Linked DNA regions of Leptothrix cholodnii SP-6. The protein of the gene in region 1 binds, or shares a complex with, the protein of each later gene. Links are inferred from orthologs where the notes say so. Each region holds a gene or a part of one and is shown in the gene's direction. Other genes may lie near its edges.

What was found.
Region 2: the proteins of dnaB (region 1) and dnaG are in contact, whole or in part, in a crystal structure (PDB 2R6A), measured with the Geobacillus stearothermophilus proteins. The link is inferred for Leptothrix cholodnii SP-6 from one-to-one orthologs. Residues at the interface, in WP_033016901.1 of Geobacillus stearothermophilus: Ser13, Glu15, Ala16, Gln18, Glu91, Leu92, Asp94, Ala95, Val96, Pro97, Thr98, Ala99, Ala100, Asn101, Tyr104, Tyr105, Ile108; in WP_049624496.1 of Geobacillus stearothermophilus: Lys456, Leu457, Leu458, Pro459, Ala460, Asn463, Ala464, Leu467, Leu535, Leu536, Ile537, Ala538, Gln544, Glu545, Asp548, Tyr549, His552.

The regions. Positions count from the first base shown.
Region 1 is NC_010524.1:3,105,654-3,120,586, reverse strand. The notes cover bases 5,402-8,266. They hold dnaB (replicative DNA helicase), read left to right. Parts: upstream 5,402-6,055; coding sequence 6,056-7,477; downstream 7,478-8,266. Other genes in these bases: LCHO_RS14135 (Bax inhibitor-1/YccA family protein), read right to left, coding at 7,565-8,260; rplI (50S ribosomal protein L9), read left to right, coding at 5,425-5,877; rpsR (30S ribosomal protein S18), read left to right, coding at 5,402-5,413. In the rest of the region: ppsA (phosphoenolpyruvate synthase), read left to right, coding at 1-1,736; LCHO_RS14170 (DUF4212 domain-containing protein), read left to right, coding at 1,882-2,154; LCHO_RS14165 (sodium:solute symporter family protein), read left to right, coding at 2,172-4,283; rpsF (30S ribosomal protein S6), read left to right, coding at 4,400-4,765; priB (primosomal replication protein N), read left to right, coding at 4,810-5,118; more of rpsR, read left to right, coding at 5,129-5,401; LCHO_RS14130 (GlcG/HbpS family heme-binding protein), read left to right, coding at 8,442-8,849; carA (glutamine-hydrolyzing carbamoyl-phosphate synthase small subunit), read left to right, coding at 9,060-10,244; carB (carbamoyl-phosphate synthase large subunit), read left to right, coding at 10,237-13,512; transcription elongation factor GreA, read left to right, coding at 13,607-14,083; LCHO_RS14110 (DUF4149 domain-containing protein), read left to right, coding at 14,095-14,550; LCHO_RS14105 (YhbY family RNA-binding protein), read right to left, coding at 14,594-14,933. UniProt on the Escherichia coli protein: The main replicative DNA helicase, it participates in initiation and elongation during chromosome replication. Travels ahead of the DNA replisome, separating dsDNA into templates for DNA synthesis.
Region 2 is NC_010524.1:2,781,493-2,796,477, forward strand. The notes cover bases 12,069-14,985. They hold dnaG (DNA primase), read left to right. Parts: upstream 12,069-12,587; coding sequence 12,588-14,384; downstream 14,385-14,985. Other genes in these bases: LCHO_RS12810 (gamma-glutamyltransferase family protein), read left to right, coding at 12,069-12,544; rpoD (RNA polymerase sigma factor RpoD), read left to right, coding at 14,710-14,985. Outside these bases: squalene synthase HpnC, read left to right, coding at 1-671; presqualene diphosphate synthase HpnD, read left to right, coding at 752-1,588; hydroxysqualene dehydroxylase HpnE, read left to right, coding at 1,578-2,876; LCHO_RS12765 (superoxide dismutase), read right to left, coding at 3,336-3,917; xseA (exodeoxyribonuclease VII large subunit), read right to left, coding at 4,069-5,367; LCHO_RS12775 (MotA/TolQ/ExbB proton channel family protein), read left to right, coding at 5,781-6,401; LCHO_RS12780 (ExbD/TolR family protein), read left to right, coding at 6,398-6,823; lpxK (tetraacyldisaccharide 4'-kinase), read left to right, coding at 6,820-7,866; LCHO_RS12790 (Trm112 family protein), read left to right, coding at 7,918-8,121; kdsB (3-deoxy-manno-octulosonate cytidylyltransferase), read left to right, coding at 8,181-8,933; adk (adenylate kinase), read left to right, coding at 9,119-9,772; LCHO_RS12805 (3-hydroxyacyl-CoA dehydrogenase), read left to right, coding at 9,928-10,686; more of LCHO_RS12810, read left to right, coding at 10,745-12,068. UniProt on the Escherichia coli protein: RNA polymerase that catalyzes the synthesis of short RNA molecules used as primers for DNA polymerase during DNA replication.

The DNA.
Region 1 (14,933 bases):
TCATCACCTCCAGCTACGGCCTGGGCGAGACGGTGGTGCAGGGCGCCGTCAACCCCGACGAGTTCTACGTGCACAAGCCGGCACTCAAGAACGGCAAGCTGGCGGTGATCCGCCGCAGCCTGGGCTCCAAGCTGATCCGCATGGAGTTCGCCACGCCCGAGGAGAAGGCCGCGAGCGGCAAGCTGGTGCGCACCACCGACACGCCGCCCGAGATGCGCAACCGCTATTCGCTCAGCGATGCCGACGTGACCGAGCTGGCGCGCTTCGCGGTGATCATCGAGCAGCACTACGGCCGCGCGATGGACATCGAGTGGGGCAAGGACGGCGGCGACGGCCTGCTCTACATCCTGCAGGCGCGCCCCGAGACGGTGAAGAGCCAGGCGGGCAACCAGGTCGAGCACCGCTACAAGCTCAAGGGCCACAGCACGGTGCTGGCCGAAGGCCGCGCGATCGGTCAGAAGATCGGTACCGGCCCGGTGCGGCTGGTGCATTCGATCGCCGAGATGAGCCGCGTGCAGCCGGGCGACGTGCTGGTCACCGACATGACCGACCCGAACTGGGAGCCGGTGATGAAGCGCGCCAGCGCGATCGTCACCAACCGCGGCGGGCGCACCTGCCACGCGGCGATCATCGCGCGCGAACTGGGCATCCCGGCGGTGGTCGGCTGCGGTGACGCCACCGAGATCCTCAAGGACGGCCAGCTGGTGACGGTGGCCTGCTCCGAAGGCGACACCGGCTTCATCTACGACGGCCTGCTCGAGATGGAGGTCAGCGAGGTGCAGCGCGGCGAGCTGCCGTACTCGCCGGTCAAGATCATGATGAACGTGGGCAACCCGCAGCTGGCGTTCGACTTCTGCCAGATGCCGAACTCGGGCGTCGGCCTGGCGCGCCTGGAGTTCATCATCAACAACAACATCGGCGTGCACCCGAAGGCGATCCTCGACTACCCGAACGTCGATGCCGACCTGAAGAAGGCGGTCGAGTCGGTGGCGCGTGGCCATGCCAGCCCGCGCGCGTTCTACGTCGACAAGCTGGTCGAGGGTGTTGCCACGATCGCGGCGGCGTTCTGGCCCAAGCCGGTGATCGTGCGGCTGTCTGACTTCAAGAGCAACGAGTACCGCAAGCTCATCGGTGGCTCACGTTATGAGCCTGAAGAAGAGAATCCGATGCTCGGCTTCCGCGGCGCTGCACGTTACCTGAGCGCCGATTTCGGCGAGGCCTTCGCCATGGAATGCGAGGCGCTCAAGCGCGTGCGTCGCGACATGGGGCTGACCAACGTCGAGATCATGGTGCCCTTCGTGCGCACGCTCAAGCAGGCCGAGCGGGTGGTCAACATGATGGCCGACCAGGGTCTCAAGCGCGGCGTCGACGGCCTGCGCGTGATCATGATGTGCGAGATCCCGAGCAACGCGATCCTGGCCGACCAGTACCTCGAGTTCTTCGACGGCATGTCGATCGGTTCGAACGACCTGACCCAGCTCACGCTGGGCCTGGACCGCGACTCGGGCATGGAGTTGCTGGCGGCCGATTTCGACGAGCGCGATCCGGCCGTCAAGGCGCTGATCTCGCGTGCCATCGCGGCTTGCCGTGCGCACGGCAAGTACATCGGCATCTGCGGCCAGGGCCCCAGCGACCACCCCGACTTCGCCGACTGGCTGGCGCAGGAGGGCATCGTGTCGATGTCGCTGAACCCGGATTCGGTGATCGCCACCTGGCAGCGCCTGGCCAAGCGCTGACACGTCGCGGCGACCGTCGAATTCGGCGGGCGTCTTCTACTCCGTGACTCCCCCGTGGCGGCTGCGTGCCGCCACGGACACAATCTCATCCATGGGAGTTCAAGAAACGGCTGAGGTCGCTGCAGGTTCCGTCGAGGCGCGCGCCTTGCACTGGCGCAAGGTGTGTCTCTGGACCGCACTGGGCCTGTCCGGATGGCTGCTGGTGACCTGGGGGGTGGTCTGGTTCGCCAGCGATTTCAATGCCTGGACCGTTGCCGGTGCGCCCGCCGGCTACTGGCTGGCGGCACAGGGCGCGATCGGGGGCTACCTGATCATCATCATCGTGCACGGCCGGATCATGGATGCGCTGGAGCGGCGCAGCCAGGCCGCAGCCGATGTCGCACCAGGGCGCTCATCACCGGAGTCCTCACTTGACTGACGCGTCGTCCATCGCCCATGGCTGAACGTCGAGGCGGCCAGATCCGGCCGACCCAGGCCACGCGCGTCTTCACCCATGTGCTGCACCGGCGCTATGCCGCGTACACCGTGGGCGTGCTCTGCTTCATCGTGTTGATGGCGCTCCTCGAGCGCATGGGCTGGCCGCGCACCTGGATCGGCGGCACCTTCCTGATCGGCACGGTGGCGGTCTATGCGGCGATCGGCCTGATGTCGCGCACCACCGACGAGTCCGAGTACTACGTCGCCGGGCGGCGCGTGCCTGCCATCTACAACGGCATGGCCACGGCAGCCGACTGGATGTCGGCCGCGTCCTTCATCGGCACTGCCGGCGTGCTGTACCTGCAGGGCTTTGCGGGTCTGGCCTACATCCTCGGCTGGACCGGCGGTTACTGCCTGGTGGCGCTGCTGCTCGCGCCCTATCTGCGCCGGGTCGGCTACTTCACGGTTCCCGAGTTCCTCGGCGCCCGCTATGGCGGCGTGCTGCCGCGCATCGTGGGCGTGGCTGCGGCCGTGCTGGTGTCGTTCGTCTACGTGGTGGTGCAGATCTACGGCGTGGGGCTGATCACGTCGCACCTGACCGGTTTCAGTTTCGAGATCGGCATCTTCGTCGGCCTGGGTGGCGTGCTGGTGTGCTCGTTCCTGGGCGGCATGCGGGCGGTGACGTGGACGCAGGTGGCGCAGTACATCGTGCTGATCCTGGCCTATCTGACGCCCGTGTTCTGGCTCTCGATGAACCAGACCGGCAGTCCGTTCCCGCTCTTTTCATACGGGCAGCAGCTTCAGCAGGTGGGCCTGCGCGAACAGGCGCTGCTGCACGATCCGCGTGAGCTGCAGGTGCGCAACCAGCTGCAGGTGCGTGCCGACGACGCCCGGCGCAAGCTGGCCGACGTGCCGCAGGCCATGATCGACGACGCCGAAACCATGGCCGCCCAGGTGCGCGCGCTGCAGGCGGCCGAGGCGCCGTTGGCGCGCATCCAGCAGGCCGAGCGCAAGCTGGCGACACGGCCTCACACGATCGACGAGGCGCGGGTCGTCTATCAGCGCGAAATGGACCAGTCGGCCTTGCGGGCGTTGCCGCTGGCAGGCATGCCGCCGCAGGCCCAGCCCTATCCGGATTCGGGGGCGGCGAAAGCGGATCAAGCGCCCGGTGCGGCACGACGGAATTTCCTGGCACTGGTGCTGTGCCTGATGCTGGGCACGGCCGCCATGCCGCATGTGCTGACGCGCTACTACACCACGCCGTCCGTCACCGAGACACGCAAGTCGGTGGCCTGGTCTCTGTTCTTCATCGCGTTGCTCTACATGGCGGCACCGGCGCTGGCCGCCATGGTGAAGTACGAGGTCTTCACCAATCTGATCGGCACGCCTTTCGATCAGCTGCCCGGCTGGATCCGGCGCTGGTCCAAGCTGGATCCGTCGCTGGTATCGGTCGAGGACATCAATGGCGACGGCCTGCTGCAGCTGGCCGAGTTGCGCCTGGCCGGCGACGTCATCGTGCTGGCCGCCCCCGAGATCGGCGGCCTGCCGCTGGTGGTGACCTACCTGGTCGCGGCGGGCGGATTGGCCGCGGCGCTGTCGACCGCCGACGGGCTGCTGCTGACGATCTCCAACGCCTTGTCGCACGACCTGTATTTCGGCTTCGTCAACCCGCGGGCGCCGGCGATGCGGCGCGTCATGCTGTCGAAGTTCCTGGTACTGGTGATCGCCTTGCTGGCCGCGTTCATCGCGTCGATGCGGTTTGCCGACATCCTGCAGTTCGTGACGGCCGCGTTCTCGCTCGCGGCCGCGGGGTTCTTTCCGGCCCTGGTGCTGGGCATCTTCTGGCGGCGCGCCAACCGATCCGGGGCGACGCTGGGCATGCTCTCGGGGCTGGGTGTGTGCCTGTACTACATGATCACGACGCATCCGCGCTTGCGTGATCTGTTCGGAATCGGCATGCCGATCGATCAGGCCCGCTGGTGGGATGTGGATCCGGCCGCCGCCGGGGTCTTCGGCGTGCCGGTCGGCGCCGCCGTGATGTTCGTGGCGAGTCTGCTGACGCCCGGCCCCGGACCGGCCGAACTGGCGATGGTCGACCGCCTGCGCGACCCGGGCCGAGAGTCCGACTGAGCGTGATGCTCGGGGCCGCGCCTGCCGCGCTGATATACTAGCCGGCTTGCCTTTGCCGCACCTGTTTCTTGACGCAACGGGGCGGCTTCCGCAACTGGAATCCACAAGGAGCATCTATGCGTCATTATGAAATCGTGCTGCTGGTCCATCCGGATCAGAGCGAACAGGTTCCGGCCATGCTGGAACGCTACAAGACCCTGGTGACGGCCGCCAACGGCAAGGTCCATCGGGTCGAAGACTGGGGCCGCTTCCAGCTGGCCTACATGATCAACAAGCTGGCCAAGGCGCACTACCTGTGCCTGAACATCGAGTGCAGCAAGGAAACCCTGGCTGAAATCGAGACCGGCTTCCGCTTCAACGACGCCGTGCTGCGTCACCTCACGGTCAAGCGCGACAAGGCCGAGACCGGCCCGTCGGCCGTGATGAAGCGGGTTGAGAAGGAAGAAGCCCGCAAGTCGTCGCAACAGGAGACGGCAGCCTGAATGCCTGATCCCCTGCGCGTTTGCGCTGCACGACAGGCTCGATGATGAATCGGGTCCTGCTCACCGCGCAGCTGCTTGAACGTGCGGTCATGCGCTACACCCCGGCAGGTCTGCCGGCGCTCGACGTGCGATTGGCTCACGCCTCGCAGGTCGAACATGCCGGTCAGGCCAGGCAGGTCTCGATGGAGATCCACGCCACTGCCATCGGGGATGTCGCCCTGGAGCTCGGTCGACTTGCGGTGGGCACCACCGCCGAGTTCACCGGCTTTCTCGGCAAGCAGCGACATGGCAAAGGGGTGATGCTGCACATCAGCGCTTTCGTTTCCAGTCCCCAGTCACCTGAATTGAACTAAGGAGGTCTTCATGCCCCCGCCACGTGGTAAGTTTTCCAAAGACCGCAAGACCAAGCGCAACCAGCAGTCCCTGCTGTTCAAGCGCAAGCGTTTCTGCCGCTTCACCGTCACCGGCGTCAAAGAGATCGATTACAAGGATCTCGACGTGCTGCGCGACTTCGTCGGTGAGAACGGCAAGATCACGCCGGCTCGCCTGACCGGCACCCGTGCGTTCTTCCAGCGCCAGCTGACGACCGCGATCAAGCGTGCGCGCTTCCTGGCTCTGCTGCCGTACAGCGACCAGCACAAGGTCTGAGGAGAAACGCGATGCAAGTGATCCTGCTTGAAAAAGTGGCCAACCTCGGCGTCCTCGGTGATGTCGTCAAGGTCAAGGACGGGTACGCCCGCAACTTCCTGATCCCGACCGGTGCCGCTCGTCGTGCCACCGAAAAGGCCGTCGCCGAGTTCCAGGCTCGTCGCGCCGAGCTCGAGAAGGTTCAGGCCGAGAAGCTGGCTGCCGCCAAGGCACAAGGCGACAAGCTGGCCGGCAAGACCGTCTCGATCAGCCAGAAGGCTGGCGTCGACGGCCGTCTGTTCGGTTCGGTGACCAACGCCGACATCGCCGAGAGCCTGAAGGCGCTGGGCTTCGATGTGGTCAAGGCGCAGATCCGTCTGCCCAACGGGCCGTTGAAGACCGTCGGCGAGTTCCCGGTCTCGGTGGCTCTGCACACCGACGCCGTGGTTGAAATCACCGTGGCGGTGGTCGGCGAGCACGTCTGACGCACACGGCAGGCCTGTGCCTCGGGCACGGCCTGCGATGGACCTGACAAGGCCGGCTTCATGCCGGCCTTGTTGTTTGTGCGCTCCGCAAGCGTCGTGACGCTGCGGCAGCGAACGGACTCCCTTCCCTCGGTTCCATGCCTCGCGCATGGCGTCTGCACCGGCCTATCATCAAAAGATGTCTGCTCAGCTGTCAGGATCCCCCTACCCGCCACGAGGCGCCGATGACGAAGTCGCCCGCCTGCGCATCCCGCCTCATTCGGTCGAGGCCGAACAGAGCGTGCTCGGTGGCCTGCTGATCGACAACTCGGCGTCCGACCGGGCGGGCGACCTGCTGACCGAGAGCGATTTCTACCGCTTCGAACACAAGCTGATCTACGGCGCCATGATGGCGCTGATCTCGGCCAACAAGCCGGCCGACGTCATCACGGTCTTCGAGCAGCTCAAGAGCCTGGGCAAGGCTGAAGAGGTGGGGGGGTTGGCCTACCTCAACGCGCTGGCGCAGAGCGTGCCGAGTGCGGCCAACCTGCGGCGATACGCCGAAATCGTGCGTGAGCGCGCCATCCTGCGCAAGCTGGTTGCCGCCAGCGACGAGATCGCCACCAACGCGTTCAATCCGCAGGGGCGTGGCGTTGCCTCGATCCTCGACGAGGCGGAAACCCGGATTTTCCAGATCGGCGAAGAGGGCTCGCGCAACAAGCAGGGCTTTCATTCGATGGACACGCTGGTGGTTCAGCTGATCGACCGGGTCCAGGAGCTGGCTGAAAACGGCGCTGGAGAAGTCACCGGGGTTCCGACCGGTTTTGCCGATCTGGACCGCATGACGTCCGGGCTGCAGCCCGGCGACCTGATCGTGCTGGCGGCACGGCCTTCGATGGGCAAGACCGCCTTTGCGCTCAACATCGGCGAGCACGTGGCGGTGAAGGAACAGCTGCCGGTGGTCGTGTTCTCAATGGAAATGGGCGCCTCGCAACTGGCGCTGCGGATGGTGGGCTCGCTCGGGCGCATCGACCAGCAGCACCTGCGCACCGGCTCGCTGCGTGACGATGAATGGGGGCGGTTGTCCGAGGCGGTCGACCAGTTGCGCAATGTCAGCCTCTTCATCGACGAGACCCCGGCGCTCACGCCGGCCGAACTGCGTGCGCGCTCGCGGCGCCAGGCCCGCCAGTGCGGCAAGCTCGGACTGATCATCGTCGACTACCTGCAGCTGATGAGCGGCTCGAACAGTGGCGGCGGCGAGAACCGCACGGCCGAGATCAGCGAGATCTCGCGCGGACTGAAGGCGCTGGCCAAGGAGCTGCAGTGTCCGGTGATCGCGCTGTCGCAGCTCAATCGCTCGGTCGAGACGCGCACCGACAAGCGGCCGATGATGAGCGACCTGCGCGAGTCGGGCGCCATCGAGCAGGACGCCGACGTCATCATGTTCATCTACCGCGACGAGTACTACAACAAGGAGTCGAAGGAGCCCGGCGTGGCCGAGATCATCATCGGCAAGCAGCGTAACGGGCCCGTGGGCACGGTGCGGCTGGCGTTCCTGCGGCCGCTGACCAAGTTCGAGAACCTGGCGCCGGGCAGCTTCGGCGGCGGCAGCGAGTACTGATCGCGTCGGCCAGGCAGGTCAGAAAAAAGGGGCTCCTCTCGGAGCCCCTTCTTCATTCAGGGATCTGGATGCGCTGTGCGTTGTCGCTCAGTCGCGCTCGCCGCCGAAGATGCCCAGCAGGGCCAGCAGGCTCTGGAACACGTTGTAGATGTCCAGGTAGATCGCCAGCGTGGCACTGATGTAGTTGGTTTCGCCGCCGTCGAGCACGCGCTTGATGTCGTACAGCATGAAGGCCGAGAACAGGCCGATCGCGATCACCGACAGGGTCGCCATCAGCGCCGTCGACTGCACGAAAACGTTGATCAGGCCGGCCACCAGCAGGACGATCGCGCCGACGAACAGGAACTTGCCCATGCCGCTGAGGTCGCGCTTGATCACGGTGGCGAGCGTCGCCATCGCGAAGAAGACGCCGGCGGTGCCGCCGAAGGCCATCATGATCAGCGAGCCGCCGTTCTTGAAGCCCAGCACTGCGGCCAGCATGCGCGACAGCATCAGGCCCATGAAGAACGTGAAGGCCAGCAGCACGGCCACGCCGGTCGCCGATTCCTTGGTCTTTTCGATCGCGAACATGAAACCGAAGGCGCCGATCAGGAACACCGCCAGCGAGGCGCCCGTTCCGAGTGCGGCCATGATGCCGGTCGAGACGCCGATCCAGGCGCCCAGGACGGTGGGCAGCATCGACAGCGCGAGCAGCCCGTACGTGTTGCGCAGCACGCGGTTGCGCTGCAGGCCCAGCGCTCCCGTGCCAGCGTTGCCGGTGTAGGTGTGCAGGCTTTGATTCATGTGACCTCCAGAGTCAGGTTGAACAGACGCGACATGAGATCGCTCAAATCCATTCTAGTTCCCGCGCCGATTGTCGTTGCCGCCGTGCAGATTGCCCGGCCTGCGGGCTGCCGGATGGTTCCTGCGGCTTTGGTAGAGTGGCGCGCCGCTCCGTTTCGGAGCTTGAAGACGAGATCGACCGATGAAAACCAAGCCCGTTCTGACCCTTGAAGATGTGCGTCGCATGGCCGCTGCCGCCGAGGCCGAGGCGCTGAACAACAACTGGGCCGTGACGATCGCCATCGTCGATGACGGGGGGCACCTGCTGTGGCTGCAACGCCTGGATGGGGCTGCGGCGCTGTCGGCGCACATCGCTCCGGCCAAGGCGCGCACCTCGGCGCTGGGTCGGCGCGAGAGCCGCATTTACGAGGAGATGATCAACCAGGGGCGCACGTCCTTCCTGAGCGCGCCCGAGATCGACGGCCTGCTCGAAGGTGGCGTGCCCATCATGGTCGATGGCGAGTGCATCGGTGCCGTGGGTGTCAGCGGCGTCAAGTCGGTCGAGGACGCGCAGGTCGCCAAGGCGGGTATCGCGGCCCTGGGCGCGTGAGCGCCAACGCCCCAAAGTAGGTCGCAGCGGCCGGGGAAAACCCGCGGCCGTCTATAATCCCGCGGTTTGCCCGTCAACACCGCCGCCTAGCGAATTTGTCGTCGAATCCCCCCGCGGACTCGCGCCAGTCGACCGGATGACATCTCTTGAAGGGATGGCCATCCGGCGAGCCACCTGCAGAGCTGGGCGTGCCACCTATCCGGAGTCCCCGTGCTGCCCGTCCTGCCTCCCGCCATCCTCGCACTCGCAGACGGTACGGTCTTTCAAGGTGTCTCGATCGGCGCTGCCGGTCACACCGTGGGTGAGGTTGTGTTCAACACAGCGCTCACCGGCTATCAAGAGATCCTGACCGACCCGAGCTACTGCCGGCAGATCGTCACCCTGACGTATCCGCACATCGGCAACTACGGCGTCAATGAACAGGATGTCGAGGCCCGCAAAGTACACGCTGCGGGCCTGATCATCAAAGACCTCCCGATCCGTTCGTCCAACTTTCGCCAGTCGCTGACGCTGTCGCAATACTTGGTGCGTGAAGGCACCGTTGCGATCGCCGACCTCGACACCCGCCGCCTCACCCGCATCCTGCGCACCCACGGTGCCCAGAACGGCTGCATCGTGGCGTTTGCAGCTGACACCGTCGTGACACAAGCCATGCGCGACGAGGCCGTCGCGCTGGCCCGCAAGGCCCCCAGCATGGCCGGCCTCGACTTGGCTCAGGTCGTCACCACCGACGTCTCGTATCCCTGGACCGAAACCGAGTGGCAGCTCCTCGGCGCCGACGGCACGCCAGGGTTCGGCGACCAGACCGCACCGCGTTTCCATGTCGTGGCCTACGACTTCGGCGTCAAGCGCAACATCCTGCGCATGCTGGCCGAGCGCGGCTGCAAGGTCACCGTGGTGCCTGCCAGGACGCCGGCCGCCGAAGCGCTCGCGCTCAAGCCCGACGGCATCTTCCTGAGCAACGGCCCGGGTGACCCGCAGCCCTGCGACTACGCCATCGAGGCGGCTGCCGAACTGATCGAGACCGGCATCCCGACCTTCGGCATCTGCCTGGGCCACCAGATCATGGCGCTGGCCTCGGGCGCCAAGACCTTCAAGATGAAGTTCGGCCACCACGGCGCCAACCATCCGGTCAAGGATCTCGACACCGGCCGCGTCTCCATCACCAGCCAGAACCACGGTTTTGCGGTCGATGCCGAGTCGCTGCCGGCCAACCTGCGCACCACGCACGTGAGCCTGTTCGACGGCACGCTGCAAGGCCTGGCGCGCACCGACAAGCCGGCGTTCTGCTTCCAGGGCCACCCGGAAGCCTCGCCCGGTCCCCATGACATTGCCTACCTGTTCGACCGCTTCACCAAGCTGATGAGCGACCAAGCGGAGAAGAAGAATGCCTAAGCGCGCTGACCTGAAATCCATCCTCATCATCGGCGCCGGCCCGATCATCATCGGCCAGGCCTGCGAGTTCGACTACTCCGGCGCGCAAGCCTGCAAGGCGCTGCGCGAAGAGGGCTACAAGGTCATCCTGGTCAACTCGAACCCGGCCACGATCATGACCGACCCGGCCACGGCCGACGTCACCTACATCGAGCCGATCACCTGGCAGGTGGTCGAGAAGATCATCGCCAAGGAGCGCCCGGACGCGATCCTGCCGACCATGGGCGGCCAGACGGCGCTCAACTGCGCGCTCGACCTGCACAAGAATGGCGTGCTCGACAAGTACAAGGTCGAGATGATCGGCGCCAACGAGCACGCGATCGAGAAGGCCGAGGACCGCCTGAAGTTCAAGGACGCGATGACCTCGATCGGCCTGGGCTCGGCCAAGTCGGGCATCGCGCACTCGATGGAAGAAGCCTGGGCGGTGCAGAAGGCGATCCAGGCCGACATCGGCGGCGCAGGCTTCCCGATGGTGATCCGCCCCAGCTTCACGCTGGGCGGCACCGGCGGCGGCATCGCCTACAACCCCGAAGAGTTCGAGGAGATCTGCAAGCGCGGCCTCGACCTGTCGCCGACCAAGGAACTGCTGATCGAGGAATCGCTGATCGGCTGGAAAGAGTACGAGATGGAAGTGGTCCGCGACAAGGCGGACAACTGCATCATCGTCTGCTCGATCGAGAACCTCGATCCGATGGGCATCCACACCGGCGACTCGATCACCGTGGCGCCGGCGCAGACGCTCACCGACCGCGAATACCAGCTGCTGCGCAACGCCTCGATCGCGATCCTGCGCGAGATCGGCGTCGACACCGGCGGCTCGAACGTGCAGTTCTCGATCAACCCGGTCGACGGCCGCATGGTCGTCATCGAGATGAACCCGCGCGTCTCGCGCTCGTCGGCGCTGGCCTCCAAGGCCACGGGTTTTCCGATCGCCAAGATCGCCGCCAAGCTGGCCGTGGGCTACACGCTCGACGAGCTGAAGAACGACATCACCGGCGGCGCCACGCCGGCCTCGTTCGAGCCGTCGATCGACTACGTCGTCACCAAGATCCCACGTTTCGCGTTCGAGAAGTTCCCGGCTGCCGACTCGCACCTGACGACGCAGATGAAGTCGGTTGGCGAGGTGATGGCGATGGGTCGCACCTTCCAGGAATCGTTCCAGAAGGCGCTGCGCGGTCTGGAGACCGGCATCGACGGCCTCAGCGAGCGCTCCACCGATCGTGACGAGATCATCGAGGAGATCGGCGAGGCCGGCCCCGAGCGCATCCTCTATGTCGGCGACGCCTTCCGCATCGGCCTGTCGCTCGACGAGATCTTCGAGGAAACAGCGATCGACCCGTGGTTCCTGGCCCAGATCGAGCAGCTGATCCAGACCGAGACCGAGCTCAAGACCCGGTTGCTCGCGAGCCTGACGGCGACCGAACTGCGTTTCCTGAAGAAGAAGGGTTTCTCGGACCGCCGCCTGGCCAAGCTGATGGGCACCAACCAGCACGCCGTGCGCGAGGCGCGTCATGCGCTGGGCGTGCGGCCGGTCTACAAGCGGGTCGACACCTGCGCGGCCGAGTTCTCGACCCAGACCGCCTACCTCTACTCGTGTTACGAGAACGAGGACGGCGAGTGCGAGGCCGAACCCACCGCCAACAAGAAGATCATGGTGCTGGGTGGTGGCCCGAACCGCATCGGCCAGGGCATCGAGTTCGACTACTGCTGCGTGCACGCGGCGCTCGCCATGCGCGAGGATGGTTACGAAACCATCATGGTCAACTGCAACCCGGAAACCGTCTCGACCGACTACGACACCTCCGACCGCCTGTACTTCGAGCCGGTGACGCTCGAAGACGTGCTCGAGATCGTCGACAAGGAAAAGCCGGTCGGCGTGATCGTGCAGTACGGCGGCCAGACGCCGCTGAAGCTGGCGCTGGATCTGGAGCGCGCGGGCGTGCCGATCATCGGCACCTCGCCGGATTCGATCGACGCGGCCGAGGACCGCGAGCGCTTCCAGAAGCTGCTGCACGAACTCGGCCTGAAGCAGCCGCCCAACCGCACCGCGCGCACCGAAGAAGCCGCGCTGGCGCTGGCGCACGAGATCGGCTATCCGCTGGTGGTGCGCCCGAGCTACGTGCTGGGTGGCCGCGCGATGGAAATCGTGCACGGCGACAAGGACCTCGAGCGCTACATGCGCGACGCGGTGCGCGTGTCGGAGAAGTCGCCGGTGCTGCTGGACCGTTTCCTCGATGACGCGGTGGAGGTCGATGTCGACTGCATCAGCGACGGCGTCGACGTGATGATGGGCGCCATCATGGAGCACATCGAGCAGGCCGGCGTGCACTCGGGCGACTCGGCCTGCTCGCTGCCGCCGTACACCCTGTCGACCGTGCTGCAGGACGAATTGCGCCGCCAGACCACGGTCATGGCCAAGGGGCTGAAGGTGGTCGGCCTGATGAACGTGCAGTTCGCGATCCAGGGCGACGTCACGCAGGGGCTCGATGCCTGCACGGTGTACGTGCTGGAAGTCAACCCGCGCGCGTCGCGCACGGTGCCCTTCGTGTCGAAGGCGACCGGCCAGCCGCTGGCCAAGATCGCCGCGCGCTGCATGGCCGGTCAGAAGCTGGCCGACCAGCGCGGTGTGGGCGGTCGTGCGCCGCACGAGGTCATTCCGCCTTATTTCAGCGTCAAGGAAGCGGTTTTCCCGTTCAACAAGTTCCCGGGCGTGGATCCGATCCTCGGCCCCGAAATGCGCTCGACGGGCGAGGTGATGGGCGTGGGTCTGACGTTCGGCGAGGCGATGCTCAAGAGCCAGCTGGGTGCCGGCTCGCGCCTGCCGACCAAGGGCACGGTGGTGATCTCGGTCAAGAACAGCGACAAGGCGCGGGCCGTCGGTGTCGCGCGCGACCTGCATCAGCTCGGCTACACGATCGTGGCGACCAAGGGGACCGCGGCCGCGATCGCCCAGGGCGGCGTGCCGGTCAAGGTGGTCAACAAGGTCAAGGACGGCCGGCCGCACATCGCCGACATGATCAAGGGCGGCGAGATCCAGCTGGTGTTCACCACGGTCGATGAAACCCGCACGGCGATCGCGGATTCGCGCCACATCCGCACCGCGGCTCTGGCCAACCGGGTGACCTACTACACCACGATGGCCGGCTGCGAGGCGGCCACCGAGGCGCTCAAGCATCAGGCCGGGTTGTCGGTGGTCTCCCTGCAGGAACTGCACGCGCAACTGAACTAAACTGTTTGCATCGCGTCTGCCGCTGCCAGCCTCCTGTACAGGAGGCCGTCGGCGGCTCATTTTTTTGTTCACCCGAATGACCTGACTGAAGCACATGGCCACGATTCCGCTGACCAAACGTGGCGCTGAACTGCTCAAGGAAGAGCTGCAGCGCCTGAAGACCATCGAACGTCCGTGGGTGATCAATGCGATTGCCGAAGCGCGCGCCCAGGGGGACCTGTCCGAGAACGCCGAGTACGAAGCCGCAAAGGACAAGCAGGGCTTCATCGAAGGCCGCATCCTGGACGTCGAGGGCAAGCTGGCGATCGCCCAGGTGATCGACCCGGCCGTGCTCGATGCCGGCGGACGGGTGGTGTTCGGCGCCACCGTCGATCTGGAGGAGGAAGAAAGCGGCGACGCCGTGACCTACCAGATCGTCGGCGAGGACGAGGCCGATCTCAAGAAGGGACTGGTCTCCGTCGGCTCGCCGATCGCCCGCGCCCTGATCGGCAAGGAAGCCGGTGACGTGGCCGAGGTTCAGGCGCCCGGTGGCGTCAAGCGCTACGAGGTCGTCGAAGTGCGTTACGTCTGAACGGCGTCGTGATGCTCGGACGTCTCGCCGCCTTGCTGGCCAGCCTGTGGCTGGGTCTGGTACTGACGCTGGGGGCGGTGGCCGCACCGGCGGCGTTTGCCGTGCTGGAGCGCTCGTTGGCTGGCCGGGTGGCGGGGCAATGTTTCCGGATCGAGGCTCAGCTGTCGCTGGGCTTGGCCCTGCTGCTGTTGCTGATCCATCGTCGCCTCGCTTGCGACCGTGCCGCGAAGGCGCCGGAGGCGCAGGTCTCGGTGATGTCCGCCGAGATCCTGCTGGTGCTCGGGGCGCTTTTCTGTACCGTGCTGGGTTATTTCGCGCTGCAGCCGGCGATGGAGGCCGCTCGTGCAGGACAGGGGGCCTGGAGTTTCGGCGCGATTCATGGCGCCTCGAGTGCCCTGTTTGCACTCAAGGGCGTGCTGTTGCTTGTCCTGGCTTGGCGCGCAACGGCGCCTCGCGTTCCGCTCTGAACCCGCCCACTCGCCGCGAACCGGCGGTGGACGGGTTGCGTGCTCATTCGGCGAGCGAGCGCTTCTTCTGGCTGATGATCCGTTTCTTGGCCCGCTTGACGATGCCGCCGACGGTGAGTCGTTCATTGCCCATGACGGTCATCTTCTTGACTTGGGCGCGCTGGGATCCGCTCTTGGAAAACTTCAGGATCTTGATCACCCGAGGCCCGGAAGCCTTGAACTCGTCCGCGGCAGGGGTGGCGTGCTTCTCGGGCTCAGGGCGCCACAGGACGAGCAGCTTGCCGATGTGCTGGATGGGAGCGGCCTTGAGTTGATCGGCCAGAGTGGACAGCAAGGTCTCGCGTTCGGCGCGTTGATCGCTGAAGACGCGTATCTTGATCAAG
Region 2 (14,985 bases), 320 kb from region 1 along the record:
AATACCGCAGCGACCTGCACGCCGCCGCCGGCGACCGGCGCGGTTCGGGCCGCTGGGCCGGTGTCTTCACGCCACTGGCCGCCACGCTGGCGCAACACGCCCTGCCGCTGCAACTGCTGGAAGACCTGCTCGACGCCTTCGAGCTCGACCTGCACCAGCCCCGCCATGCCGACCGCGATTCGCTGCTGGCGTATTGCCGCTGCTCGGCCAACCCGATCGGCCGGCTGCTGCTGCACCTGTACGGCGTGCACGAGGCCGGCGCGCTGCGCCAGTCGGACGCCATCTGCACGGCGCTGCAGCTGATCAACTTCTGGCAGGACGTCAGCGTCGACCTGCCGCGCGGGCGGCTCTACCTGCCGCTGGCAGACTGCGAGCGCCACGGCCTGGACGCACAGGCCCTGCTCGCCAGCGCCAGCGCGCGCGCCGATGCGCGCCGGTGCGCCCCGCTGGTGGCCGAGCTCGCAGCCTGGACGCGCGCCATGATGACCGACGGCGCCGACCTGGTTCACCACCTGCCCGGCCGGCTCGGCTGGGAGCTGCGGCTGGTGGTGCAAGGCGGGCTGCGCATCCTCGACAAGGTCGAGGCGCTGCAAGGTGGCGTGTTCACGCAACGCCCGAAGCTGCACGCGTGGAACGGCCCGCGCCTGCTGTGGCGCGCCATCAACATGTGAACGCAGAGGCGGACTGCGCGGCTCGCAGGGCCGCGCGCCCGCAAGCCGGACGCAGGGCCGATGCATCGACAATCGCCGCCATGACGCCGCAAAACTATGTGCAGGAGAAAGCCGCTGGCAGCGGCTCGAGCTTCTATTACGCCTTCCTGTTCCTGCCGCCGCCACGGCGCGCCGCGATCACCGCGTTCTACGCCTTCTGCCGCGAGATCGACGATGTCGTCGACGAGGTCAGCGACCCCGGCGTGGCCGCCACCAAGCTCGCCTGGTGGCGCCAGGAAGTGGCCCGCGCCTTTGCCGGCACGCCGCAGCACCCGGCGATGCAGGCGCTGATGCCGCACGTGGCCGACTACGACATCCGCGCCGAACACCTGCTGGCCGTGATCGACGGCTGCGAGATGGACCTGCAGCAAAGCCGCTACCTCGACTACACCGGCCTGCAGCGCTACTGCCACCTGGTGGCCGGCGTGGTCGGCGAGGTGGCGTCGGGCATCTTCGGGCGCACCGAGGCGGCCACCGTCGGCTACGCGCACCAGCTCGGGCTGGCGTTCCAGCTCACCAACATCATCCGCGACGTCGGTGACGACGCACGGCGCGGGCGCATCTACCTGCCGGTCAACGAGCTCAAGCAGTTCGACGTCAAGGCGCAGGAGATCCTGAACCGCACGTACAACGAGCGCTTCACGGCACTGATGCGCTTCCAGGCCGAGCGCGCCCACCGCTGCTACGACGAGGCCCTGGCGCTGCTGCCCGAGTGCGACCGCGCCACCCAGAAACCCGGCCTGATGATGGCCAACATCTACCGCACGCTGCTGCGCGAGATCGAGGCCGGCGGCTTCCAGGTGCTGCACCAGCGCATCTCGCTGACGCCGGTGCGCAAGCTCTGGATCGCGATGCAGACCAACTGGCGTGGCCGCTGACGAACCCGTCCGGCGCCGCATCGCGGTGATCGGCGGCGGCTGGGCCGGCCTGGCCGCAGCGGCCGAAGCCACGGCGCGAGGCCATGAGGTCACGCTGTTCGAGATGGCACCACGGCTCGGCGGCCGGGCCCGCAGCCTGGCTGCAGCCGAGCCCGGCGCCACACCGCTCGACAACGGCCAGCACATCCTGATCGGCGCCTACACCGCCACGCTCGCGCTGATGCGCAGCGTCGGCGTCGACCCTGACGCCGTGCTGCTGCGCATGCCGCTGACCTTGGTCGATGCCGACGGCCGCGGCCTGCGGCTCGGCCGCGGCCCGGTGCCGATCGCCTTCACGCGCGCGGTCTGGGCGATGGCGCACTGGCGCTGGCGCGAGCGGCTGGCGCTGTCGAACGCGGCGCTGGGCTGGCTGCTGCGCGGCTTCCGTTGCGATCCGACGTGGACGGTCGCGCGACTGACCGCGACGCTGCCCGAGCGCGTGCGCCACGAGTTCGTCGACCCGCTGTGCGTCGCCGCCCTGAACACGCCTGCGGACGCGGCCAGCGCGACGGTCTTCCTGCGCGTGCTGCACGACGCGCTCTTCGCCGGCCCGGGATCGAGCGACCTGCTGGTACCACGCCGTCCGCTGGCGGAGCTGCTGCCCGAGCCGGCGCAAGCCTGGTTGATCGGGCACGGCGTGAAAGTCCACACCGCGCGGCGCGTGCAGCACCTGCAACGCTCGGCCGACGGCTGGACGGTCGATGGCGAGGCCTTCGACCGCGTCGTGCTGGCCTGCAGCGCCAGCGAGGCGGCGCGCCTGACCGCCGATGTCGCGCCGGCCTGGTCCGCGCTCGCCGCCGCCTTCGGCTACGAGCCGATCGTGACGGTCTACCTCCACGCCCCGGGCGCCCGGCTGGTCGCGCCGATGGTGGCGCTGGCCGAGGGGCCACAGGCGCCGGCGCAGTTCGCTTTCGACCACGGCGCGCTGGGCGCTGCGGCGGGCGTGTTCGCCTTGGTCGTCAGCGGGGCGGCGCCGTGGGTGGCGCGCGGGCTCGAGGCCACGTGTGCGGCGGCGCTGGCGCAGGCGCAGACGGTGCTGCGAGGGGTCGATGCCCGCGGGATCGCGGTGATGAAGGTCGTCGCCGAGAAGCGGGCGACGTTTCGGTGCGTGCCCGGGCTGGATCGGCCGGGTGCGTCCATCGCCGAGGGGCTGGTGGCGGCGGGGGACTATGTCGACGGGCCGTATCCGGCGACGCTGGAGGGTGCGGTGCGCAGCGGGGTGGCGGCGGCGGTGGGTGGGTTGGGCTGAATCCGGCTTCGAACTCGCATGCCACGGCCGGCGCGCGGGCGGGTGACTGGGGCCCGCGGGCTCCGGCCCACGCTCGCGGGATGAGACCGAGCGTCGAGAGGCGGTCGAACCGCGAATGGGTCCTGCGCCCGCGGGCCCCAGCCACCCACCCGAGTCACACCGAGCTTTGCTGTCGAGGGAGTCAACAGACCCGCACGGATTGCCGCACCGCGCGGTGCATCGCAGGGCGGCGGGGCTGGCTGCGGTCGCAGGCCCCATTCGCGGCCCGTCCGCTGATCCTGCGCTCGGTCTCATCCCGCGAGCGTGGGCCGGAGACCGCAGCCAGCCCCGCCGCCCTGCCGCCCGGTCCAGGCAAGCGGCTGCAGCGTCATCACCCACCAGACACAAAAAAGCCGACCCCAAGGCCGGCTTCGATCACCCCTCCGAGCCGTCCAAGGACGACCCGAAGAAATCAGTCCATCACGCGAAGTTGGCTTCCGCGAACGACCAGTTCACCAGGTTGTTCAGGAAGGCCTCGACGAACTTAGGACGCGCATTGCGATAGTCGATGTAGTAGGCGTGTTCCCACACGTCGATCGTCAGCAGCGCCTTGTCGGCGGTGGTCAGCGGGGTGCCGGCGGCGCCGGTGTTGACGATGTCGACCGAGCCGTCGGCCTTCTTCACCAGCCAGGTCCAGCCCGAACCGAAGTTGCCCACGGCGCTCTTGGTGAAGGCTTCCTTGAAGGCGGCGTAGCTGCCCCACTTGGCATCGATGGCCGCGGCCAGCGCACCGGTCGGCGCGGCGCCGCCGGCGGGCTTCATGCAGTTCCAGAAGAAGGTGTGGTTCCAGACCTGGGCGGCGTTGTTGTAGACCGGGCCGCTGGCCTTCTTGACGATCTCTTCGAGCGCCAGACCGGCGAACTCGGTGCCGCCGATCAGGTTGTTCAGGTTGGTGACGTAGGCCTGATGGTGCTTGCCGTGGTGGTATTCGAAGGTTTCCTTCGAGATGAACGGCGCCAGGGCGTCGATCGCGTAAGGCAGGGCGGGCAGCGTGTGTTCCATGATCGGATCCCTCGTCGGTGGCGTGATTGCTGCGATGCAGCGGGTTGAATGCGGCGCATTGTAGGCAAGCGATCGCGGACGTGCTTGCCACCGGAAACCGCCGTCAAACCGGGTCGGACGGCGTCACTTCCGGCCCGTGCGCCGGGGTGGATCAGCGCCTGGCCATGGCGGGCAGAACGGCCTCGACGACGCTGTCGACGCGGCCGTCCTGCAGCACCGCGCTCAGGCGCTGGCCGGGCTGCAGCGCGCGCACGCTCGTCACCGGCTGGCCGCTCGCGTCGTTGAGCCAGGCGTAGCCGCGCCGCAGCACCTGGCCCGGGTCGAGTGCGGCGTGCCGGGCAGCCAGCACCGCCAGCGTCTGCTCGCGCGACTGCAGCGCCCGTGCGCCAGCGTCCTGCAAGCGGGACTGCAGCCGTTCGAGCCGGTGCTGCTGGCCCTGCAGCCAGACCGGTGCGGCGCGGGCGTGGCGTTGTTCGAGCAGCGCCAGCCGCTGCAGATGGCCGCGCAATGCGTCGGCCGGGCGCGCCAGGCGCTGGGCGATGCGGTCCAGGCGCTGGGCGTCGCGGTCAAGCCGGTGGTGCACCCGCTGACTCAGCCAGCGCGCCTGCTGGGCGAGCGCCTGCAGGCAGTCGGCGCGTGCCGGCGCCGCCAGCTCGGCGGCGGCGGTCGGCGTGGGGGCGCGCAGGTCGGCGGCGAAATCGGCCAGCGTGAAGTCGGTTTCGTGGCCGACGCCGCAGATCACCGGCAGCGGCGATGCCGCGATCGCACGCACCACCTGCTCGTCGTTGAAGGCCCAGAGGTCTTCGAGCGAGCCGCCGCCGCGGCAGACCAGCAGCGTCTGCACCTCGGCGCGCTGGCCGGCCAGACGGATCGCCTCGACCAGCTGCGCCGGCGCGTCCGCGCCCTGCACGCTCGCCGGATAGATCACCAGCCGGACCTGCGGCGCACGCCGTTGCAGCGCGCTGGCCACGTCGCGCAAAGCCGCCGCGGCGAGCGAGGTGACGACGCCGATGGCCGCCGGATACGGCTCGATCGGGCGCTTGCGCGACGGCTCGAACAGACCCTCGCCTTCGAGCCGGGCCTTGAGCCGCAGGAACTGCTCCATCAGCGCGCCGGCACCGGCCGGGCGCATGGCCTCGACGATCAGCTGCAGCTCGCCGCGCGGCTCGTAGACCGCCAGCCGGCCGCGCAGCTCGACCTGCTGGCCGTCACGCGGCGTGAAGTCGAGCATCGAGGCGGCGCGGCGGAACATCGCGCAGCGCAGGCCGGCGCTGCCGTCGACCGACCGCAGGTTGAAGTAGCAGTGCCCGCTGGCCGCGCGGGTCACGCCGGCGAGCTCGCCGCGCACCGCCACCGCGCCGAAGCGCGCCTGCAGCGCATCGCCGACGGCCTGCACCAGCGCGGCCACGTCCCAGACCATCGGCTGGGCGCGGTTCTCAGGCAAGGCCATCACCGACCTCCCGATCGCGTGGAAACCCTTTATCCATCGACCCCGTGTCATCCACAGCCGCGCCGATGGCTGTCAGGGCGGCCCTTTCGCTGTCACGAGCCTTTAACATACGTGTAAGTCATTGATTTATAAAGATATTTCCGTGAGCAAAAAAGCAGCAATCCACTGAAACCCTCGTTCTGACGGGACCTTGCGTGCGTCCGTACCGGGTTGCCCACAAAGTTATCCACAGAAAATGGGGATGAATCGGGTTCTTCGGGCCTGTGGATGACGTCGACACGGCGCCTGCGCCGATGCCTGCCCGGCGCCCTGCGCCGCCGCCGAAAACCGCCGCCGCGCCAGCAGCCATAATCGCGTCCGCTGTCTTCAGGCACCCTGTCGCGAGGGTGCCAGCCTGAGCCCGGGGGATCTCTTTGTTTTCGATCATACAAGCCGCTGGATGGCCGATCTGGCCCTTGATTCTGTGCTCCATCGCCGCGCTGGCGCTGATCATCGAGCGCCTCGCCAACCTGCGTGAAGTCAAGGTGGCACCGCCCAAGCTGCTCGACGAAGTGCTGGGCCTGACACGCAGCGGCCTGCCGTCCGACGACGTGCTGCGCAAGCTGGCCGACAACTCGGTGCTCGGCTCGGTGCTCGCCGCCGGCATCCGCAGCGCGACGCCTTCGCGCGGCACCAACGAGGCGCAGCTGCGCAAGGCCTTCGAGTCGGCCGGCCGCGCCGCCGTGCACAAGCTCGAGCGCTACCTCAACGCGCTGGGCACCATCGCGTCGGCGGCGCCGCTGCTGGGCCTGCTCGGCACGGTGGTGGGCATGATCGAGATCTTCGGCGCGCAGAGCCCGACCTCGGGCAGCAACCCGGAAATGCTCGCCCACGGCATCTCGGTGGCGCTCTACAACACCGCCTTCGGCCTGATCATCGCGATCCCGTCGCTGATGTTCTACCGCTACTTCCGCGGCCGGGTCGACGCCTTCGTGCTCGATCTCGAACTGGCCGCCGAGCGCCTGCTGCCGCACCTGCTGCGCCACGGATCATGAACTTCCGCCCCCGCCGCCCCGAAGAGCCGGAGATCAACCTGATCCCCTTCATCGACGTGCTGCTGGTCGTGCTGATCTTCCTGATGCTGTCGACCACCTACTCGCGCTTCACCGAGCTGAAGGTCACGCTGCCGGTGGCCGACGCCAACCAGCTCGACAACCCGCCGCGCGAGATCCTGGTGGCGGTCTCGGCCGAGGGCCGTTACAGCGTCAACCGCCAACTGGTCGGCCAGCCGGGCGTCGAAGGCCTGACGGCGGCGCTCAGCAACGCCGCGCAGGGTGACTTCAAGCGCCCGCTGATCATCTCGGCCGATGCCATGGCAGCCCACCAGAGCGTGATCAACGTCATGGACGCGGCCCGCCGGGTCGGCTTGAGCCAGCTCACGTTCGCGGCGCAGAACAGCCGCAGCCCGGCCCGTTGAGCGGCACGGCGGACCGGCTGGCCGCGCGCATCGAACGCGCCTGGCAGGACGGCGGCGCGCTGCAATGGGCGCTGCGCCCGCTGGCGCTGCTGATGCGGGGCGCGGTGACGGCGCGGCGCGCGCTCTATCGCTGCGGGGCGTGGCGCACCGAGCGCCTGGGCGTGCCGGTGATCGTGGTCGGCAACCGGGTGGCGGGCGGTGCGGGCAAGACGCCGACCACGCTCGCCATCGTGGCCGCGCTGCAGCAGGCGGGCCGACAGCCCGGCATCGTCTCGCGCGGCCACGGCAGCCGCGAGCGGGAGGCCCGCCCGGTGTCGGCGGACTCGACCGCGCAGTCGGTCGGCGACGAACCGCTGCTGATGCAGCGCCGCGCCCAGGTGCCGGTGTGGGTCGGGCGCGACCGGGTGGCCGCCGGACGGGCGCTGCTGGCCGCGCACCCGCAGGTCGACGTGCTGGTCTGCGACGACGGCCTGCAGCACCTGCGCCTGCGCCGCGATGTCGAGGTGATCGTGTTCGACGAACGTGGCGCCGGCAACGGCTGGCTGCTGCCGGCCGGCCCGCTGCGTGAACCGATCGACGCGCCGACCGACGCCCGCCAGATCGTGCTCTACAACGCCGAACGGCCGAGCACCGCCCTGCCCGGCCATTGCGCGCGGCGCCGGCTGGCCGGGCTGGTCGAACTCGGCGCCTGGTGGCAAGGTGCCGACGCACGGGCAGAACTGCCGCCCGAACTGAAGCGGCAGCCGGTGCTGGCCAGTGCCGGCATCGGCCAGCCCGGGCGTTTCTTCGACAGCTTGCGCACCCTCGGCCTCGCGATCGAGCCTTGGCCGCTGCCGGATCACCACGGCTTCGACACCTTGCCCTGGCCGGCCCAGACGCGCGACGTGATCGTCACGGAGAAAGACGCCGTCAAGCTCCCCCTGCAACGCCTGCGTGCCGAACGGCCCGGTCTGCGGGTGTGGGTCGCGCCGCTGCTGTTCGATCTGCCCGAGACCTTTGTCAGCGAGTTGCTGGCCGCACTGCCGGCCCGCCGGCCCGATTGAACAACCGCCGGCCTGCTGCGCCAGCCGCACGAGTCGCGCTAGGATCACCCAATGGACACTCGACTGATGGATTTGCTGGTCTGCCCTCTGTGCAAGGGGCCGCTGGCCCACGACCACGCCACGCATGAACTGGTCTGCAAGGCCGACCGGCTGGCGTTTCCGATCCGTGACGGCATCGCCGTGATGCTCGAAAGCCAGGCTCGATCGATCGATCAACCCGCGGCCGAATCGGCACCCGCCGACCTGTCGTCATGAGCACGCCGGGCCGATCCGATCAGGACGCGGGGGCAGGAACGCCGCCGGTGGATCCGGCCGTGAGCTTCACCGTGCTGGTGCCCGCCCGGCTGGCGTCGACCCGCCTGCCGCGCAAGGCGCTGGCCGATCTGGGTGGCCTGCCGATGGTCGTGCGGGTGGCGCAGCGTTGCGCGCTCAGCGGCGCCAGCGCGGTCGTCGTCGCCACCGACAGCGAGGAGATCCGCGCCGCCTGCGCCGCCCACGGCGTGCGCGCCCTGATGACCCGCGCCGATCACCCGACCGGCAGCGACCGCCTGGCCGAGGCCTGCGTGCAGCTCGGCCTGGACGGGCGCGACATCGTCGTCAACGTGCAGGGCGACGAGCCGCTGATCGAGCCCGGCCTGATCGACGCCTGCGCCGGCCTGCTGGCGCAGCGCAGCGACTGCGTGATGAGCACCGCCGCGCACGCGCTCGACGACGTCGAGGAATACGGCAACCCGAATGTCGTCAAGGTGGTGACCGACGCAGTCGGGCGGGCGCTGTACTTCTCGCGCGCGCCGCTGCCGTGGTGGCGCGACGGCTATGCCTCCGGCGTGCTGGCGCTGCCCGATCCGGCGCCGCTGCGCCACATCGGCATCTACGGCTACAGCGCCGGTTTCCTGCGGCGCTTCCCGAGCCTGCCCGAGAGCCCGCTCGAGCGCATCGAGTCGCTCGAACAGCTGCGCGTGCTCTGGCACGGCGAACGCATCGCGGTGCACCTGAGCGCGGTGCGCCCCGGGCCCGGCATCGACACCCCCGAAGACCTCGAACGCGTGCGCCGCCACTTCGGCTGAAGCACCCGCCAGCGCGCGCGCCAGCCCGGCTCGCGCGGGCCCGTGTAGCGGCTGCGGCACGGCTGCGCCAGGGGCGAAACGTCAGTTTCGTCACAGGGGTCGCATGCTATTCTTGATTTGACAAAGACCCTCATGAGGGCTGCGCATGGCAGCCACGTGCAGACCGGACATTCCCGAGGAGATCCATGAGACTGATTCTGTTGGGCGCCCCTGGCGCTGGCAAAGGCACCCAGGCCGCGTTCATCTGCCGCAAGTACGGCATCCCACAGATCTCCACCGGAGACATGTTGCGTGCGGCCGTGAAGGCCGGCACCGAGATGGGCCTGGCGGCCAAGAAGGTGATGGACGCCGGTGGCCTGGTGAGTGACGACATCATCATCGGCCTGGTCAAGGAGCGCATCCTGCAGGACGACTGCGCCAACGGCTTCCTGTTCGACGGTTTCCCGCGCACGATCCCGCAGGCCGAGGCGATGAAGGCCGCCGGCGTCAAGCTCGACCTGGTGCTCGAGATCGACGTGCCCAGCGAAGCCATCATCGAGCGCATGAGCGGTCGCCGCTCGCACCCGGCGTCGGGGCGCACCTACCACGTCAAGTTCAACCCGCCCAAGGTGGACGGCGTCGACGACGTGACCGGCGAGCCGCTGGTGCAGCGCGACGACGACAAGGAAGAGACCGTGCGCAAGCGCCTGGAGGTCTACCAGGCGCAGACCCGTCCGCTGGTCGACTACTACTCGGCCTGGGCCGCCACCGGCGACGCCGCCGCGCCGCGCTACGCCAAGATCGAAGGCCTGGGCACGGTCGAGGAGATCACCGCCCGCGCGCTCGCCGCACTCGGCTGAGCACGCCGCCGACACGACGATCGAGCCGCCTGCGGGCGGCTTTTTTGCGCCGACCAATTGACGTTTACGTCAACGTCAACTCAAATCCGCATCCCCTCCCCGTTACCTCCCCCGTTCCCCCCTCCATCCCCATCACCGACAAGGCAGACAGATCCATGGACATCGCAGGCAAGGTTTTCATCGTCACCGGCGCAGCCTCCGGGCTGGGCGAAGGCACGGCGCGCATGCTCGCCCGCGAAGGCGCAACCGTGGTGCTGGCCGATCTGCAGGTCGAGCGCGGCCAGCAGGTCGCCGCCGAGATCGGCGGCGCCTTCGTGCGCTGTGACGTCTCGAACGAGGACGACGGCCGCGCCGTGGTCGCGCAGGCGGTCGCGCTCGGCAAGCTGATGGGGTTGGTGAATTGCGCCGGCATCGCACCTGCGATCAAGACCGTCGGCAAGGACGGCGCCCACCCGCTGGCGGCCTTCAGCAAGACCATCACCGTCAACCTGATCGGCAGCTTCAACATGATCCGCCTGGCCGCCGAGGCGATGTGCAAGAACGAGCCCGAGTCCACCGGCGAGCGCGGCGTGCTGATCAACACCGCCAGCGTGGCGGCCTACGACGGCCAGATCGGCCAGGCGGCCTACGCCGCCAGCAAGGGCGGCGTGGTCGGCATGACGCTGCCGATCGCGCGCGACCTGGCGCGCAACGGCATCCGCTGCATGACGATCGCGCCGGGCATCTTCGGCACGCCGATGCTGTTCGGCATGCCGCAGGAGGTGCAGGACGCGCTGGCCGCCGGCGTGCCCTTCCCGAGCCGGCTCGGCACGCCCACCGACTACGCCAAGCTGGTGCATCAGATCGTCACCAACGAGATGCTCAACGGCGAGGTGATCCGCCTGGACGGCGCGATCCGCCTGGCACCGCGCTGAACCGTCGCGGCGCTTGGCGCTGCTTAACATCGCCCGGTTGCAGTTCCGGGAGTTGTCGATGTCATCACGCCGATGGGCCGCCACGGTGGCCGCCTGCCTTGGCCTGGCAGGCTGCATCGGTGCACCGCCGCCACATGCCGGCGACCGGCCGGCGCAGCCCGAGGCGGCATCCGGCCACGTCGAGCAACAGGGCTGGTCGAGCACCCGCTACTCGGTGGCCGCCGCCAACCCGCTGGCCACCCAGGCCGGGTACGGCGTGCTGAAAGCCGGCGGCAGCGCGGTCGACGCGGCCATCGCCGTGCAGATGGTGCTGGGGCTGGTCGAGCCGCAGTCGAGCGGCATCGGCGGCGGCGCGTTCCTGATGCACTGGGACGGCCGCCAGGTGCGGTCCTACGACGGCCGCGAAACGGCACCCGCAGGTGTCGACGACAAGCTCTTCCTGCAAGGCGACGGCCGGCCGATGGCCTTCCATGACGCAGCGGTCGGCGGCCGCGCGGTGGGAGTGCCCGGCACGCTGCGCATGCTTGAAATCGCTCACCGGGCGCACGGTCGACTGCCGTGGGCGGCGCTGTTCGAACCGGCCATCACGCTGGCCGAAAGCGGCTTCCGGGTCAGCCCGCGGCTGCACGCGCTGCTGCGAGGCGATCAGCACCTGCGCAAGGACATCACCGCAGCGCGTCAGTTCTACGCCGACGATGGGCAGCCCTTGCCCGTCGGCACGCTGCTGCGCAACCCCGCACTGGCGGCGGTGATGCGCACGGTGGCCGAGCACGGCGCCGACGCGTTCTACGGCGGCGCCATCGCTCGCAGCATCGTCGGCAAGGTGCAGGGCCACGCATCCAACCCGGGCCGGCTGAGTGCGCAGGATCTCGTCGATTACCGCGCCCAAGTGCGCGCGCCGCTGTGCGCCGATTGGCAGCGCTGGCGGCTGTGCGGCATGGGGCCGCCGTCGTCGGGCCAGATCGCGGTGATGCAGATCCTCGGCACGCTCGACCACGTCGTGCCGACCGCGGCCGTGCCGTTGCAAGACGGGATCCCGAGCGCCGACTTCCTGCACCTGTACACCGAAGCGTCGAAGCTGGCTTTTGCCGACCGGGCCCGGCACGTCGCCGACCCCGATTTCGTTGCCGCCCCCGCGGGGCGCTGGAGCAGCCTGCTCGATGCGAGCTACCTGCGCGAGCGCGCCGCGCTGATCGGACCGCAAACGATGCCGACCGCCCCGCCCGGCCAACCCGGAGGGCAGCGTTCCGCCTGGGCGGCGCAGCCGGAGCAGCCCGAATACGGCACCTCGCACATTTCGATCGTCGACGCGCAGGGCCAGGCGGTGGCGATGACGAGCACCATCGAGGATCAGTTCGGAGCCCGCCAGATGGTCGACGGCGGCACCGGGCTGCCGGGCGGGTTCCTGCTCAACAACGAGCTGACGGATTTCTCGTTCGCGCCCACCGACGCCCAGGGCCGGCCGATCGCCAACCGCGTGCAGCCCGGCAAACGGCCACGTTCGAGCATGAGCCCGACGCTGGTGTTCGACCGCGCCGGCGGCCAGCTGCAGATGAGCGCGGGCTCGCCGGGCGGTGCGCTGATCATCCACTTCACCGCCAAGGCGCTGCTCGGCACGCTGGCCTGGGGCCTGGACGCCCAGCAGGCCATCGCGCTGCCCAACTTCGGCACCACCGGCGGCCCGGTGCTGCTCGAAGCCGGGCGCTTTCCACCCGCCACACGGAACACCCTGAAGACGCGCGGCCACTCGGTCATCGAACTCGACCTGACGAGCGGCCTGCAGGCGATCGAACGACGTGGCGGCGGCTGGTTCGGTGGCGCCGATCCACGCCGCGAGGGCATCGTGATGGGCGATTGAGGCGGCCGGTCAGCGCCCCAGGACGGTTCGCTAGACTCGCGGCGTGATCCCCCAAGGCTTTATCCAGGACCTGCTCGCCCGCGCCGACATCGTCGCGGTGGTGGGCCGCAGCGTCCAGCTCAAGAAGACCGGCGCCAACTACAGCGGCCTGTGCCCGTTCCACGCCGAAAAATCGCCCAGCTTCACGGTCAGCGCGACCAAGCAGTTCTATCACTGCTTCGGCTGCGGGGCCAACGGCAACGCGATCGGTTTCCTGATGGAAGCCAGCGGCATGACCTTCGTCGACGCAGTGCACGAGCTCGCGCAGGAAGTCGGCGCAACGGTCCCGGAAGAAAACACCAGCCCCGAACAACGCGAGAAGGCCGCCCAGGCGCGCGCCCAGCAGCTCACGCTGACGGAGCTGCAGGCGCAGGCCGCGGCCCACTACCGCAAGCAGCTCAAGGCCAGCCCGAAGGCGATCGACTACCTCAAGCGGCGCGGTCTGACCGGCGAGATCGCGGCCCGTTTCGGCCTCGGCTACGCGCCGCCCGGCCACCACGGCCTGGCGAGCGCGTTTGCACGTTACGACGACCCGCTGCTGGTCGAATCGGGGCTGGTGATCCTCGACGAAGGCCAGGATCAGCGCCGCCACGACCGTTTTCGCGATCGGATCATGTTCCCGATCCGCAACGTCAAGGGCGAGATCATCGGCTTCGGCGGGCGGGTGCTCGACGACAGCAAGCCGAAGTATCTGAACTCGCCCGAGACGCCAGTGTTCGTCAAGGGCCACGAGCTGTACGGCCTGTACGAGGCGCGCCAGGCGATCCGCCAGCGCGGCCACGTGCTGGTCACCGAGGGCTACATGGACGTGGTGGCGCTGGCGCAGCTCGGCTTCGACCAGGCGGTGGCCACGCTCGGCACCGCCTGCACCGCCGACCACGTGCAGAAGCTGGTGCGCCACACCGACCAGGTCGTCTTCAGCTTCGACGGCGACAACGCCGGCCGGCGCGCGGCCATGCGGGCGATGGAGGCGGTGCTGCCGTTTGCCACCGACACGCGCAGCTTCCGCTTCCTGTTCCTGCCGGCCGAACACGATCCCGACTCCTACGTGCGAGCCGAGGGGGCCGAGGCGTTCGAGCGCCGCATCGCCGAGGCATTGCCGCTGTCGAGCCAGATGCTGCAGGTGGCGGGCGCCGACTGCGACCTCGTCACGCCCGAAGGACGCGCACGCCTGGTCGCCCAGGCCGAACCGCTGTGGCGCGCGCTGCCCGCAGGCGTGCTGCGCATGCAGATGGTCAACGAGTTCGCGCAGGTCGCCCAGCTCAATGCCGCCGATCTGGCGGCCCGCTGGGGCGCGGGGCCGCCGCGGGCGCCGGCGCAGTCGCAGGAACAGCCGTACGCGCCGTCGTACCCGTCCACGCCGGGGCGTGGCAAGTTCCAGCGCCGGGACGGCCGACCCGGCAAGGACAGCGACCTCATGGCGCAACTCGCGAGCCGCGCCGGTGGCCGCCGGCCGAATGCGCACCGCCCCGAAGACCGCGCCGCCTGGTTACTGCTGCAGCGCAGCGAGTGGTGGGCCGGGCTGTCGGGCGCCGATCACGACCTGCTGTGCGAACTGCCGGGCTGGCACGGCGAGCTGTTCCGGCACCTCGACCAGATGCACATGGAGTCCGAGCCGCTGTCCTGGCCCGAGCTGCGCGACACCCTGGTGCAGTTCGAGTGGTGCAGCACGGCGATCGCGCTGGTCGACGCGGCCATCCAGGGCATCGAGCCGCTGCTCGAGGATCTGCAGCCCGTCATCACGCAGATCCGGGGCGCCGTGCCGCAGGCCGAGGGCTGGCGCCTGCTGGGTCGGATTTGATGTTCCGGGTATAATCCTCGGCTGTCTCCAAACGGCAAGAGGACAGCAGCGCCTGCCGGCCCCGGCCACCCGCGACACGGGTCACTTCAGCGGCCAACACACCGCCAGCGCTGCATGAACAGATGTCCACACCCGCTTGCCCGCCTGATGATCGGTTCCACCGCACGCCCTGCGTGCGTGCGCCTGTTGCCGCTTGATGTACCCATGACGCCGCATCAAGCACCTGATGTGCTGATGATGCAGATTGATCGCCACGGCGCACCGACTTGAGCCTCAGGCCCCCGTCACCACTTATGTCCAGTCGAGCCCATTGCCGAGGAATCGCATGACCGCGAAGAAGAGCGCCCCCGCCACGTCCACCCTGACCGACGACAACCTGCCGGCCGCTGCTGCACCCGAAGGCAAGACCGTGCGCGTCGTCCGGGTGGCCAAGGCTGCCAAGGCTGCAGCGCCCGGCGAAGAAACGACCCCCACCGTTGCGGTCAAGCGCGGACGCAAGCCCAAGGCAGCCGCCGAGCCGGCCAAGAAGGCCGAGTCCAAGCCTGCGCTGGGGGGCGAGGAGGATTTCGCCGACATCGAAGCCGAACTCGAAGGCGAGGTC